Niabella yanshanensis: one gene and its partners. The protein of the gene in region 2 interacts with the protein of the main gene of each other region in a pairwise test. Links are inferred from orthologs where the notes say so. Each region holds a gene or a part of one and is shown on either strand. Other genes may lie near its edges.

Evidence for each region. Proteins that work in one complex are often made in the same cells at the same time.
Region 1: the proteins of dnaE (region 2) and U0035_RS18460 interact in binary tests that used the Escherichia coli proteins (3 or more experiments, as listed by UniProt). The link is inferred for Niabella yanshanensis from one-to-one orthologs.
Region 3: the proteins of dnaE (region 2) and U0035_RS18175 interact in binary tests that used the Escherichia coli proteins (3 or more experiments, as listed by UniProt). The link is inferred for Niabella yanshanensis from one-to-one orthologs.

The regions. Positions count from the first base shown.
Region 1 is NZ_CP139960.1:4,425,789-4,429,018, reverse strand. Bases 4-2,962 are described here. They hold U0035_RS18460 (DNA polymerase III subunit gamma/tau), read left to right. Parts: upstream 4-561; coding sequence 562-2,364; downstream 2,365-2,962. Other genes in these bases: U0035_RS18455 (pyruvate dehydrogenase complex dihydrolipoamide acetyltransferase), read left to right, coding at 2,569-2,962; U0035_RS18465 (RagB/SusD family nutrient uptake outer membrane protein), read left to right, coding at 4-348. In the rest of the region: more of U0035_RS18465, read left to right, coding at 1-3; more of U0035_RS18455, read left to right, coding at 2,963-3,230. UniProt on the Escherichia coli protein: Part of the beta sliding clamp loading complex, which hydrolyzes ATP to load the beta clamp onto primed DNA to form the DNA replication pre-initiation complex.
Region 2 is NZ_CP139960.1:4,221,541-4,226,047, forward strand. Bases 2-4,237 are described here. They hold dnaE (DNA polymerase III subunit alpha), read left to right. Parts: upstream 2-365; coding sequence 366-4,037; downstream 4,038-4,237. Other genes in these bases: U0035_RS17595 (phytanoyl-CoA dioxygenase family protein), read left to right, coding at 4,129-4,237. In the rest of the region: more of U0035_RS17595, read left to right, coding at 4,238-4,507. UniProt on the Escherichia coli protein: DNA polymerase III is a complex, multichain enzyme responsible for most of the replicative synthesis in bacteria. This DNA polymerase also exhibits 3' to 5' exonuclease activity. The alpha chain is the DNA polymerase catalytic subunit.
Region 3 is NZ_CP139960.1:4,360,108-4,363,311, reverse strand. The notes cover bases 269-3,201. They hold U0035_RS18175 (methionine aminotransferase), read right to left. Parts: upstream 2,343-3,201; coding sequence 1,194-2,342; downstream 269-1,193. Other genes in these bases: ilvA (threonine ammonia-lyase IlvA), read left to right, coding at 2,469-3,201; U0035_RS18180 (ATP-binding cassette domain-containing protein), read left to right, coding at 269-780. Outside these bases: more of U0035_RS18180, read left to right, coding at 1-268; more of ilvA, read left to right, coding at 3,202-3,204. UniProt on the Escherichia coli protein: Shows aminotransferase activity with methionine and histidine as substrates, and to a lesser extent also with phenylalanine.

The DNA.
Region 1 (3,230 bases), 200 kb from region 2 along the record:
ATTCCGGCAAGCGAAACGGGACAGGCACTCAAAGACCGGTATCGCCATGAAAAGCGAATAGAAATGAGCTTTGAGGAACAACGGTATCATGATGCACGTCGTTGGCTGATCGCTCCCGAAACACTTGGCAGAAAGGTGACCTTCATTAATATAACAGGCACTTTTAAAACAGGCAAACAGCAATCCAGCCCTTATAAGCACGATGAGGATGTGTATACCTATACCTACACACCTGTAACGGATGAGGCCCATGAAAACCGGAAATGGGTGAACAAGATGTACTTTGCGCCTATTGCACGCGACGAGATGAATAAAAATACAGCACTGGTACAAAACCCTGGATACTAGCCTAATCCGGGTTTTGATAACATAACACTTATTTAAAAGGTTCGCCTGACAACTATTGGGTTGGGCGAACCTTTTTAAAAATACGCCGCCTTATTCCCCGCTTCAACTGTGCATAGCAAGCACGCGGCAGGCTCTTGATCCATTTTTTCCACAACAGTCTCCTCGCCCAACAAATCAGGCTGCAATACGTTACTTTTGTCACGAGGAGTAATCATGGATAAATTTATAGTTTCAGCACGCAAGTACAGGCCCCAGAATTTTGATACCGTTGTAGGTCAGGGGCATATCACCACCACATTAAAGAATGCGATCAAGCAAAACCAGCTGGCGCATGCTTTCCTGTTTTGTGGTCCCAGGGGAGTAGGTAAAACTACCTGTGCCCGTATCCTGGCCAAAACCATCAACTGCGAAAATGCGACTCCCGATGGGGAAGCCTGTAATGAGTGCACTTCCTGCGTATCGTTTAATCATGGCAGCTCACTGAATATTCATGAACTGGATGCGGCCAGCAACAACTCGGTAGATGATATCCGTACATTGGTAGACCAGGTACGTTTTGCGCCCCAGGCCGGCAAATATAAAGTGTATATCATAGATGAGGTACACATGCTAAGTTCGGCGGCCTTTAATGCATTCCTTAAAACACTGGAAGAACCACCCTCCTATGCCATTTTCATATTGGCTACCACCGAAAAACATAAAATTCTTCCCACTATATTAAGCCGCTGTCAAATATTCGATTTCAAACGCATCACCACTAATGACACGGTAGAACATTTGGAAAGCATTTGTGGCAAGGAGCAGGTAAAAGCTGATAAAGCGTCTTTACAGCTCATAGCCCAGAAAAGCGAAGGCTGTATGCGCGATGCGTTGAGTATAATGGATAAAATAGTGAGCTTCAGCAACGGCGAAGTAAGCTATAACAGCACGCTGGAGCACCTGAACATACTGGACGAGGACTATTATTTCCGGTTAATGGACTATATGCAGCAGCAGGACCTGGCCAGCGCCATGCTTTTATTTGATGATATTAACCGCAAAGGTTTTGAGGGTGACCTGGTATTGAACGGGATGGCGGCTTTTATTCGCAACCTGCTGGTAAGCAAGGACGAAAAAGTAGTGGCGCTACTGGATACTGTGGAGAGTTTCAGAGAAAGATATCTTACTACTGCTCAACAAATTCCTACAGCGCTGTTAATTAGTGCTTTGAATATTTTAAACGAGTCGGAGATCAATTATCGTTCGGCCCGTAATAAGAGATTGCATGTGGAGCTCACCTTAATTAAGCTCTGCTACCTGCAACAGGCCATGCAGCTCTCACTGGATGAAAATTCGGTGTCAAAAAAAAAACTGATTGAGTCAAAAGGAGCGTTAGCATTCAAACAAATTCAGCCGGTATTATTAAGGGAAAGACCCGCTAAATCGCAGCAGGTAGTCCCTCCCGCGGCTAAACTAACCATTGCCGATGAACCGGTTATGATACCGCAGCAACCGGCGATGAAAACAGTCACAATCGATCAGCAACCCCGAGCTAATCATGGCTCAACGCCTACTCCAACAGCCGGGAAAAAATTGAGCAGCCTGGAGAAGCTCCGGCAGCAATTCAAGGAAATAGCCCCTGAAAAAGAAGATCAGCCGCTGCAGGAAGCTACTCTGATAGAGGCCTGGCAGAAATTCACACAACTGTTAAGAGATAACCGCAACCCGGCAGCCCAGAGCTTTTCATTGGCTACTGTTGAGATCCTGGATGCTAATTCTTTTAATGTGTACACTTCCAATCCACTGGAAAACCGGTTTGTAGAGATCACTAAAAACGAAGCGGCTGAATTTTTAAAGACAGAATTGCAGAATACTCAACTGCAGCTCTTCAACCTCATTGATGCCAACCGGCAGCCGGTACAACAGGAAGTAATAGAGCGGCCCCTATCTGTAGTAGAACAATACCAGAAAATGATCGCGAAATATCCTCTGGTACAACAATTAAAGGAGAAACTGAAACTGGAACTGGGGCGTTAAGGTTCGCAGCCCGGAGCATTCCAAATATTCTTGATATCGAAGGCATAAAATGCCAACAGAAAACACAGCATTACGGTAATTTTTTGCCGTCATACTGTGTTTTTTTACTATTATATTAATAAATGATGGAATCTGCGGCTGCAGACATTTCACTATTGCCCATTCACTATAATTCACTAATTTCGGGCGAAATATTTTATATACATGGCTGATAAAATTTTAATGCCCCGTTTGAGTGATACAATGACTGAAGGGGTGATTGCTGCCTGGCATAAAAAAGTAGGCGATAGTGTAAAAAAAGGCGATTTGCTGGCTGAAATTGAGACCGATAAAGCCACAATGGAGTTAGAAAGCTATAAAGATGGAACTATTTTGTACCTGGGTGCAGATACAGGTGGCAAGCTGCAGGTGGATGATCTGATGGTAATTGTGGGTGATGCAGGTGAAGATATATCAGGACTAGTGAACGGGAAATTGGGTGGAAGCGCTGAAGTTAAAGAAGAGAAAAAAGAAGAACCTGCTAAAGAAGCAGCTAAAACTGAAGAAAAAGCAGCCACTGCTCCTTCTGGTTCAACGATAGATGTATCCAAACTCGAAGAGGTAGTATTAATGCCTCGCCTGAGCGATACCATGACAGAAGGCGTTATTGCCAGCTGGGCCAAAAATATTGGCGATGATGTAAAAAAAGGTGATTTGCTGGCCGAAATAGAGACTGATAAAGCCACTATGGAGCTGGAAAGCTATAAAAACGGTAAATTATTATACCAGGGAGCAAAAGCCGGCGATAAAATACAGGTGAATGACCTGCTTTGCATTATTGGTGAAGAAGGAAAAGTTAATGTAGATGAGATCGTTGCTGCTGTAAA
Region 2 (4,507 bases):
ATATCTAATTTTTGATCCATTTTTATGCTTTTTTTTATCGCCGGATGCCTCATTTTGTAGGTTGAATGCAGCATTTTGGGGAATTATTCTCCACAAAAAACGAAACATTTCTGTTCATCGGGCGAGGGGAAAGTGCCGTTTAAACGGTTCCCTGTTCTTAAACTTATCAGCATTAACCCCATAACCTTAATCTGTTTCCGGGTGTTATAAATCAGCCTGGGATATTGTGCATAAAGAATTTGGGTAGGGAGGGAAAAAATTTGCACTTTGCAAGGCAAATCCGGAAGGTTAAAATTACATTGTCTTTCGGTATCATGATGTTTTAAAAAGGATAGCTGCTGCTGTGGCAATCATAAAATATACGGATGAAATTCTCACATTTACACGTTCATACACAATATTCACTGCTGGATGGGGCCGCACCTATCGGCAACCTGTACAAAAAAGCGATAAAAGACGGAATGCCGGCGTTGGCGATCAGTGATCATGGCAACATGTTTGGTGTTTTCCAATTTGTTGCAGAAGCCTATAAAAACCTGGATGAGAACGGAAAACCTAAAGTGAAGCCCGTGGTGGGTTGCGAATTCTATGTAGTAGAAAATCGTCTTGAAAAAACTTTTACCAAGGACAAAAAAGATAAAAGATATCACCAGATTTTACTCGCCAAAAATGAGCAGGGATATCGTAATCTGACCAAACTCACTTCGCTGGGGTTTATCGAAGGGTTGTACGGCAAATACCCCCGTATTGACAAGGGCCTGATCCTGCAATACCATGAAGGGTTGATTGCCACTACCTGTTGCCTGGGGGCCTCCGTACCGCAGGCCATTTTGAGAAAAGGAGAGGCAGAAGCCGAACAGGAATTTAAATGGTGGCTGGACCTGTTTGGAGAAGATTTTTATGTGGAGCTACAGCGGCATGATATCCCCGACCAGGAAAAGGTAAACGAGGTGCTGATCAGGTTTGCGGCTAAGTATAAGGTGCCCATTATTGCCAGCAACGACTCGCATTATGTAGACCAGGAAGATGCGAACGCCCATGATATCCTGCTTTGCATCAACACCGGTGAAAAGCAGGCCACGCCCAAGTTTAAAGGGGATTTTGGCGACGAAGATGCGAATAGTAAAGGATCCCGCTTTGCTTTTGCTAACGACCAGTTTTATTTTAAAACAACTGAAGAAATGACGCAGTTGTTTCATGATATTCCTGAAGCGATTGACAATACCAATGCCATTGTTGATAAAATTGAGTTGCTGGATCTGAAGCGCAGCATATTACTGCCTAATTTCCCTATTCCGCAGGAATATAAAACGCATACACAGGATCAAAAGACAGAAAAAGGGGATGTTATGAGCGCCGACTCCCTGAACCAATGGGAGTTTCTGAAGCACCTTACTTATGAAGGAGCGAGAGAGCGTTATGGGCTGGCATTTGAAGGCGACGTAAAAGAACGGATCGATTTTGAGCTGTTTACCATTAAAACCATGGGTTTTGCCGGTTACTTCCTTATTGTAAGTGATTTTATTAAAGCGGGTAGAGATAGTGGCGTATTTATCGGGCCGGGGCGCGGTTCGGCCGCGGGTTCGGTGGTAGCCTATTGTATCGGTATTACCAATATTGATCCTATTAAATATAACCTGCTTTTTGAGCGTTTTCTGAATCCCGATCGTAAATCCATGCCGGATATTGATACGGATTTCGATGATGAAGGGCGCCAGAAAGTAATCGATTATGTAGTACAGAAATATGGTAAAAGCCAGGTAGCGCAGATCATTACTTACGGTACGATGGCCGCTAAAATGAGTATCAAAGACGTGGCTCGTGTAATGGATCTGCCCTTGTCAGATTCTAATGCCCTTGCCAAGCTGATACCGGAGAAACCGGGTATATCGTTAAAGCGGGTATTGCACGCGCCCATGTCGCCCAAAGACGGTGAAAAATCTCTTTCAGAAAAAGAGGGGCTGGCTTCTGAAGATCTTGATAGCGTAAGAAGGATACGGGAAATATATAATGGCAGCGATTTACAGGCTAAGGTATTACATGAGGCCGAAATCCTGGAAGGATCCGTTCGGAATACCGGTATCCATGCAGCGGGTATCATCATCGCTCCGAAAGATCTTACCGAATTATTACCTGTAAGTACAGCTAAAGATTCCGATTTATGGGTTACACAGATTGAAGGCAGTGTAATTGAAGAGGCGGGCGTAATTAAGATGGACTTCCTGGGTTTGAAAACCCTTACCATCATTAAAAATGCGCTGCAGCTGATCAAATTAAATTATGGTATTGAGATAGACATCGATAGTATACCGCTGGACGATGAAAAGACTTACCAGTTATATCAAAAAGGTGAAACCAACGCAACGTTCCAGTTTGAAAGTCCGGGTATGCAGAAGCACTTGCGCGATCTGAAGCCCGATAAATTTGCCGATCTGATCGCCATGAACGCCTTGTATCGCCCGGGACCTTTACAGTACATTCCCAACTTCATTAAACGTAAACATGGAGCCGAGGAAATTACCTATGACCTGCCGGAGATGGAAGAGTACCTGGCAGAAACTTATGGTATCACCGTGTACCAGGAGCAGGTGATGTTATTGAGTCAGAGCTTAGGAGGGTTTAGTAAGGGTGATGCGGATATCTTGCGTAAAGCCATGGGTAAAAAGCAAAAGGCGGTACTGGATAAAATGAAAAAACAGTTTATCGACGGAGCGGTACAGAAAGGGCATCCTGCCGATAAGCTGGAGAAAATATGGACAGACTGGGAGGCGTTTGCGCAATATGCCTTCAATAAGTCGCACTCCACCTGTTATGCCTTTGTAGCTTATCAGACAGCCTATTTAAAAGCGCATTATCCCAGTGAATATATGGCCGCGGTTTTAAATAACGCCGGTTCATTAGAGAAAATCACTTTCTTTATGGAAGAGTGTAAGCGTATGACATTGGAAGTATTGGGTCCTGATATTAACGAATCGCTAAAAGGTTTTGCCGTAAACAAAAAAGGAGAGATCCGTTTTGGTTTGGGTGGATTAAAGGGTGTGGGTGAAGCAGCGGTGGAAAGTATTATTGCTGAACGCGAAAACGGTGCTTACCCCAGCATTTTTGATATGGTAAAGCGCGTAAACCAGCGCACTGTAAATAAAAAAACGATGGAAAGCCTGGCTTATGCAGGGGCTTTCGATTGTTTTACTGATATCCACAGAGCGCAGTACTTCTTTACACCGCCTAATGACAATATGAATGGACTGGAGAAGATCATTAAGTATGGCCAGGTGTGTCAAACCCAGTCACAAACGAGCTCGAATACCTTATTTGGAGACCTGGCAGAGTCAATGGAAATACAAGTGCCTAAAATAGCTGAGTGCGAACCCTGGCCATTGGTGGTTCAGCTGGATAATGAAAAAGAAGTAACAGGGATTTTTGTGAGCGGGCATCCTTTGGATGACTATCGTTTCGAAATGGAAAACTACGGCATATCGAAGATTGGTTATGTGAATGAGTTTAAGGAAGACAAGGAAAAAGTAAACTCCAGCGCTACTTTTAAACTAATGGCCCTGGTGAGTGACGCGCAACATAGGGTAGCCAAGAGCGGTAATAAGTTTGGCAGTTTTGTACTTGAAGATTATAGCGGTAAGCTCGAAGTAGTATTGTTTTCTGAAGACTATCTCAAGCACTCAGCGATATTGCAACTCGGTGCGACAGTTTATGTCACAGGCTTTTTCAAGCAGCGTTTCAACGGCGATTTTGATTTTAAAATATCATCGATTTGCCTGGCCGAAAGCGTTAAGAAAAACATGACTAAGAAACTTACTTTACAACTACCCGCTGCAGAGATTACCGAAAACATGATAGATTTCGTGCAGCAAAACCTGAAATCAAATAAAGGCCCCTCAGCTTTGAACTTAAAAATAGTAGACGAGGCTGAAAATATAGAAGTCGAACTCTTAACAAATGGCAAAGGCTTTGAAATGAATAGCGAACTGATCGGGTTTTTAAAAGACAGAGAGAACTGGAAAGTGAAGGTGGAATGTAATTAGGTAATAGTGAGTAGTAAATGGTGAATAGGAGGACCCGGCTCTAACCGATCCAAATTTAATACGGTGGCGTAAGTAATCAATGCCTGCAGTTATGGATGATGCAATGTTTCATAAAGCCCGGATTACGGGGCAGGGTTTTTCGGTTGTTAAATCGGTTTATACCAATATGGAAGTTGATGCTGTTCTGCAAATAATAGGGCAGGCAGATACTTCAAAAGATACTTTTCGCCGATCGGATGACCTTTTTGCCATCCGGCAGTTTTTAAAAGAATTGCCGGGTGTGTTACCAGTTTTATTAAATGACCGGTTAAAGGAGTTGATCAGTAGTTTGTTTGGTGAAAACTATTTCATTGTCAAAAGTATTTATTTCGACAAGCCCCCCGGCTCTAACTGGTATGTAGCCTATCACCAGGATCTGACCATATCTGTTGACCAGAGATCAGATATACCCGGTTTCGGTCCCTGGACGG
Region 3 (3,204 bases), 140 kb from region 2 along the record:
AAGGATGGAACACTTATAAATAGCAATACGCCACTGAATTTACATGAAAAGGAGCTGAAGCCCCTCCCTTCCTTTCTGCTGCAGCGTCCTCAATATACTTCGCACAACATTATTTCTATGAAAAACATCCGTGTGAGGTACGATCAGAAAGAAGTATTATCTGGTGTTGACTGGGAGGTGAATGCCGGTGAACGCTGGTTATTGCAAGGCCACAATGGTTCCGGTAAATCTACACTCCTCAGTTTAATTACAGGAGACCATCCACAGGCCTATGCTAACGATATTAAACTCTTTGGTGTGCAACGTGGTGGCGGTGAAAGCATATGGGATATCAAAAGACGGATCGGGATGATATCTCCCGAAATGCACTGGTATTTTGATGCCAATGCTACTGTCCTGCAAAGTTTAGCCTCCGGTTTCTTTGACAGTAATGGTTTGTACAGGCAACTGCGCTATACCCAAAAGCAACAGTTAGAGGAGCTACTTCAGTTCCTGGATCTGCAGGATGTTAAAAACGAACTATTAAGTACCCAGCCATTGGGCAAACAAAGACTGGCATTACTGGGCCGCACCATTATCAAAAATCCGCAACTATTGGTCTTGGATGAACCCTGCCAGGGCCTGGATCAACAACAAACACAGTACTTTAATAAACTGGTAGATGAGATCAGTAAAAATGGTGTAACTATTATTTATGTAGGTCATTTTGAAACACAACTACCCTCATCAATTACTCATAAACTGGTTTTAAAAAACGGTAAAAAAGTTCCCGGAATTTAAAAACCTGTTCCTTTCTAAGGCGTAACGGGCCATATTACCCTTACCGGTTTCACTTCTGTTTGTTCGTTCAACGCAATATTGGACCGTATTCCTTTTACATCATATAATTCACAAGGCATGCATGAGTTAACGGGTTTTGTAATGTTATAAAATGTTCTCCGCTGATCCGGTACTCGCTTACAACATATAATTGACTATGTTCTTCTTTCTGTATAGCAGCGATCTTCACTTGTAACCATGCCGGAATATCCCGGGGGCATGTCATCGTTGTTTATTTCTTCTTTCTTAGAACAGCAAATTAAGATGATACAAAGCAGGCAAATTAGCATCGTATTTCTCATATTGAAGTAATTAGCTGCTTAAATATAATACTAATTCATAAAGAAAAGTATCAATACTACAACCATTGAGCTTTAACGAATATGCCGCAGGATGGACGTGGCTGTTTCTATCACCTCATCTTTTTTGGCAAAGCAAAACCTCACGATCCGGTCTTTCTGCAGCGTTTTATAGAAAGCGCTCAAAGGTATCGTCGCTACTTTATGCTCTGTGGTCAGCCATTGGGCAAACTCAACATCATTTAAATCACTTATAGCAGAATAGTCATATAGCTGAAAATAAGTACCCGCACTGGTCGCCAGCGGTCTTAATGGTGAAGGTTTTAATCCATCAATTAAAAGATTTCTTTTGACTTGCAAAGTACGCCCCGCTTCCCCGGCATCATATAGCTCCAGGTATTTCGCCAGCGCATATTGAGCAGGCGTATTAACACTGAAAGTAAGATACTGATGTATAGAGCGGAACGCCTCTGTAATGGCTTTCGACGCAACACAATAGCCTACTTTCCACCCGGTGATATGGAAAGCCTTTCCAAAGGAATAGATCGAAATAATCTTGTCGTTGAATAAAGGCTGTAAAAATCCGGGGATATGCCGCTGCCCGTCAAACACAATACTGTCGTACACTTCATCCGATACTACATAAATATCTCTTCCATCTATAATAGCGGCCAGCTGGTCCCAGTCATTTTGACTCCATACATAACCCGTAGGATTATGCGGTGTGTTAATGAGAACAGCTTTTGTTTTAGCACTGATCGCATTTTGTATCTTTTCCCAGTCGATAGCAAAATTATTGTGACTTTCAAGGGTAACGCTCACGGGAACACCTCCATTAATCTCAATAGCCGGCAGATAACAATCAAAAGCTGGTTCGAGATAAATAACTTCATCACCTTTTTCAATAATCGCGGCAAACGCTGTGTAAATACCGTAGGTAGCGCCGGGTGTTATGGTAACTGTATCCGGTGAACAAAAACCGGTGTTATACCGGTCATTCAAAGTGCAGGATATATTTTCTCTTAACGGAACCAGTCCCTGCATGGGCGCATATTGATTAAAGCCCTCCGTAACGGCCTCCCGCAATAACTCACTTAACTCAGAAGCTATCGGGTAGTCCGGTAATCCCTGCGACAGGTTATAGGCATTTTCCTGCCTGGCCAGGTTGGTCATCACGGTAAATATATTTACAGGAGATGCAGTGTGTTTATTGCGTAAGCTCATGAACAAAAGTTGTATATCGATCTTGCTAACTTAATAAAGAAATAGTTCCCGTCAAAAAGAGATCGGCGCCCTGTTGATAATAGCCCGAAAAATCCTTGTAAATTTGAAGATTCAGAATCAATCAACATGTCATTTCATAGTACCCTATCCGTTGAATCAGTGCAGGAAGCTGCAAGCAGGTTAAAGCAAGTGGTATCGAAAACCCCTTTGCAGTTAAACGCAACATTAAGCAAACAGTTTGGAGCGAATATCTATTTAAAAAGGGAGGACCTCCAGGTAGTACGCTCTTATAAATTACGGGGTGCTTATAACATGATGAGGAGCCTCTCCCCGGAAGAACTGGAAGGAGGCGTTGTATGCGCCAGTGCGGGCAACCATGCACAGGGTTTTGCCTACAGCTGCAAAGCATTGAATATTAAAGGCACTATTTTTATGCCTTCCATTACACCCAAACAAAAAATAACCCAAACAAAAATGTTTGGCGAAACCAATATCGAAGTTATTTTAACCGGCGACACCTATGACGATTGCGCTAATGCTGCCAAGAGATTTACCGCACAAAACAACATGACCTTCGTTCACCCGTTTGATGATATGAAAGTAATCGAAGGACAGGCTACGGTAGCACTGGAGATCAGCGAACAATTAGATCATATCGATTATGTAATACTCCCCATTGGCGGAGGCGGTTTATGCGCGGGTGTTGGAAACTTCGTACGGCTGGCCAGCCCTTCAACGCAAATAATAGGCACCGAACCGGAGGGAGCGCCTTCCATGACGGAAGCGCTAAGTGCGGGGCATCCGGTAGAACTTGGCAGTATCGACAGGTTCGTGGACGGCGCTGCCGTTAAAAAAGTAGGCG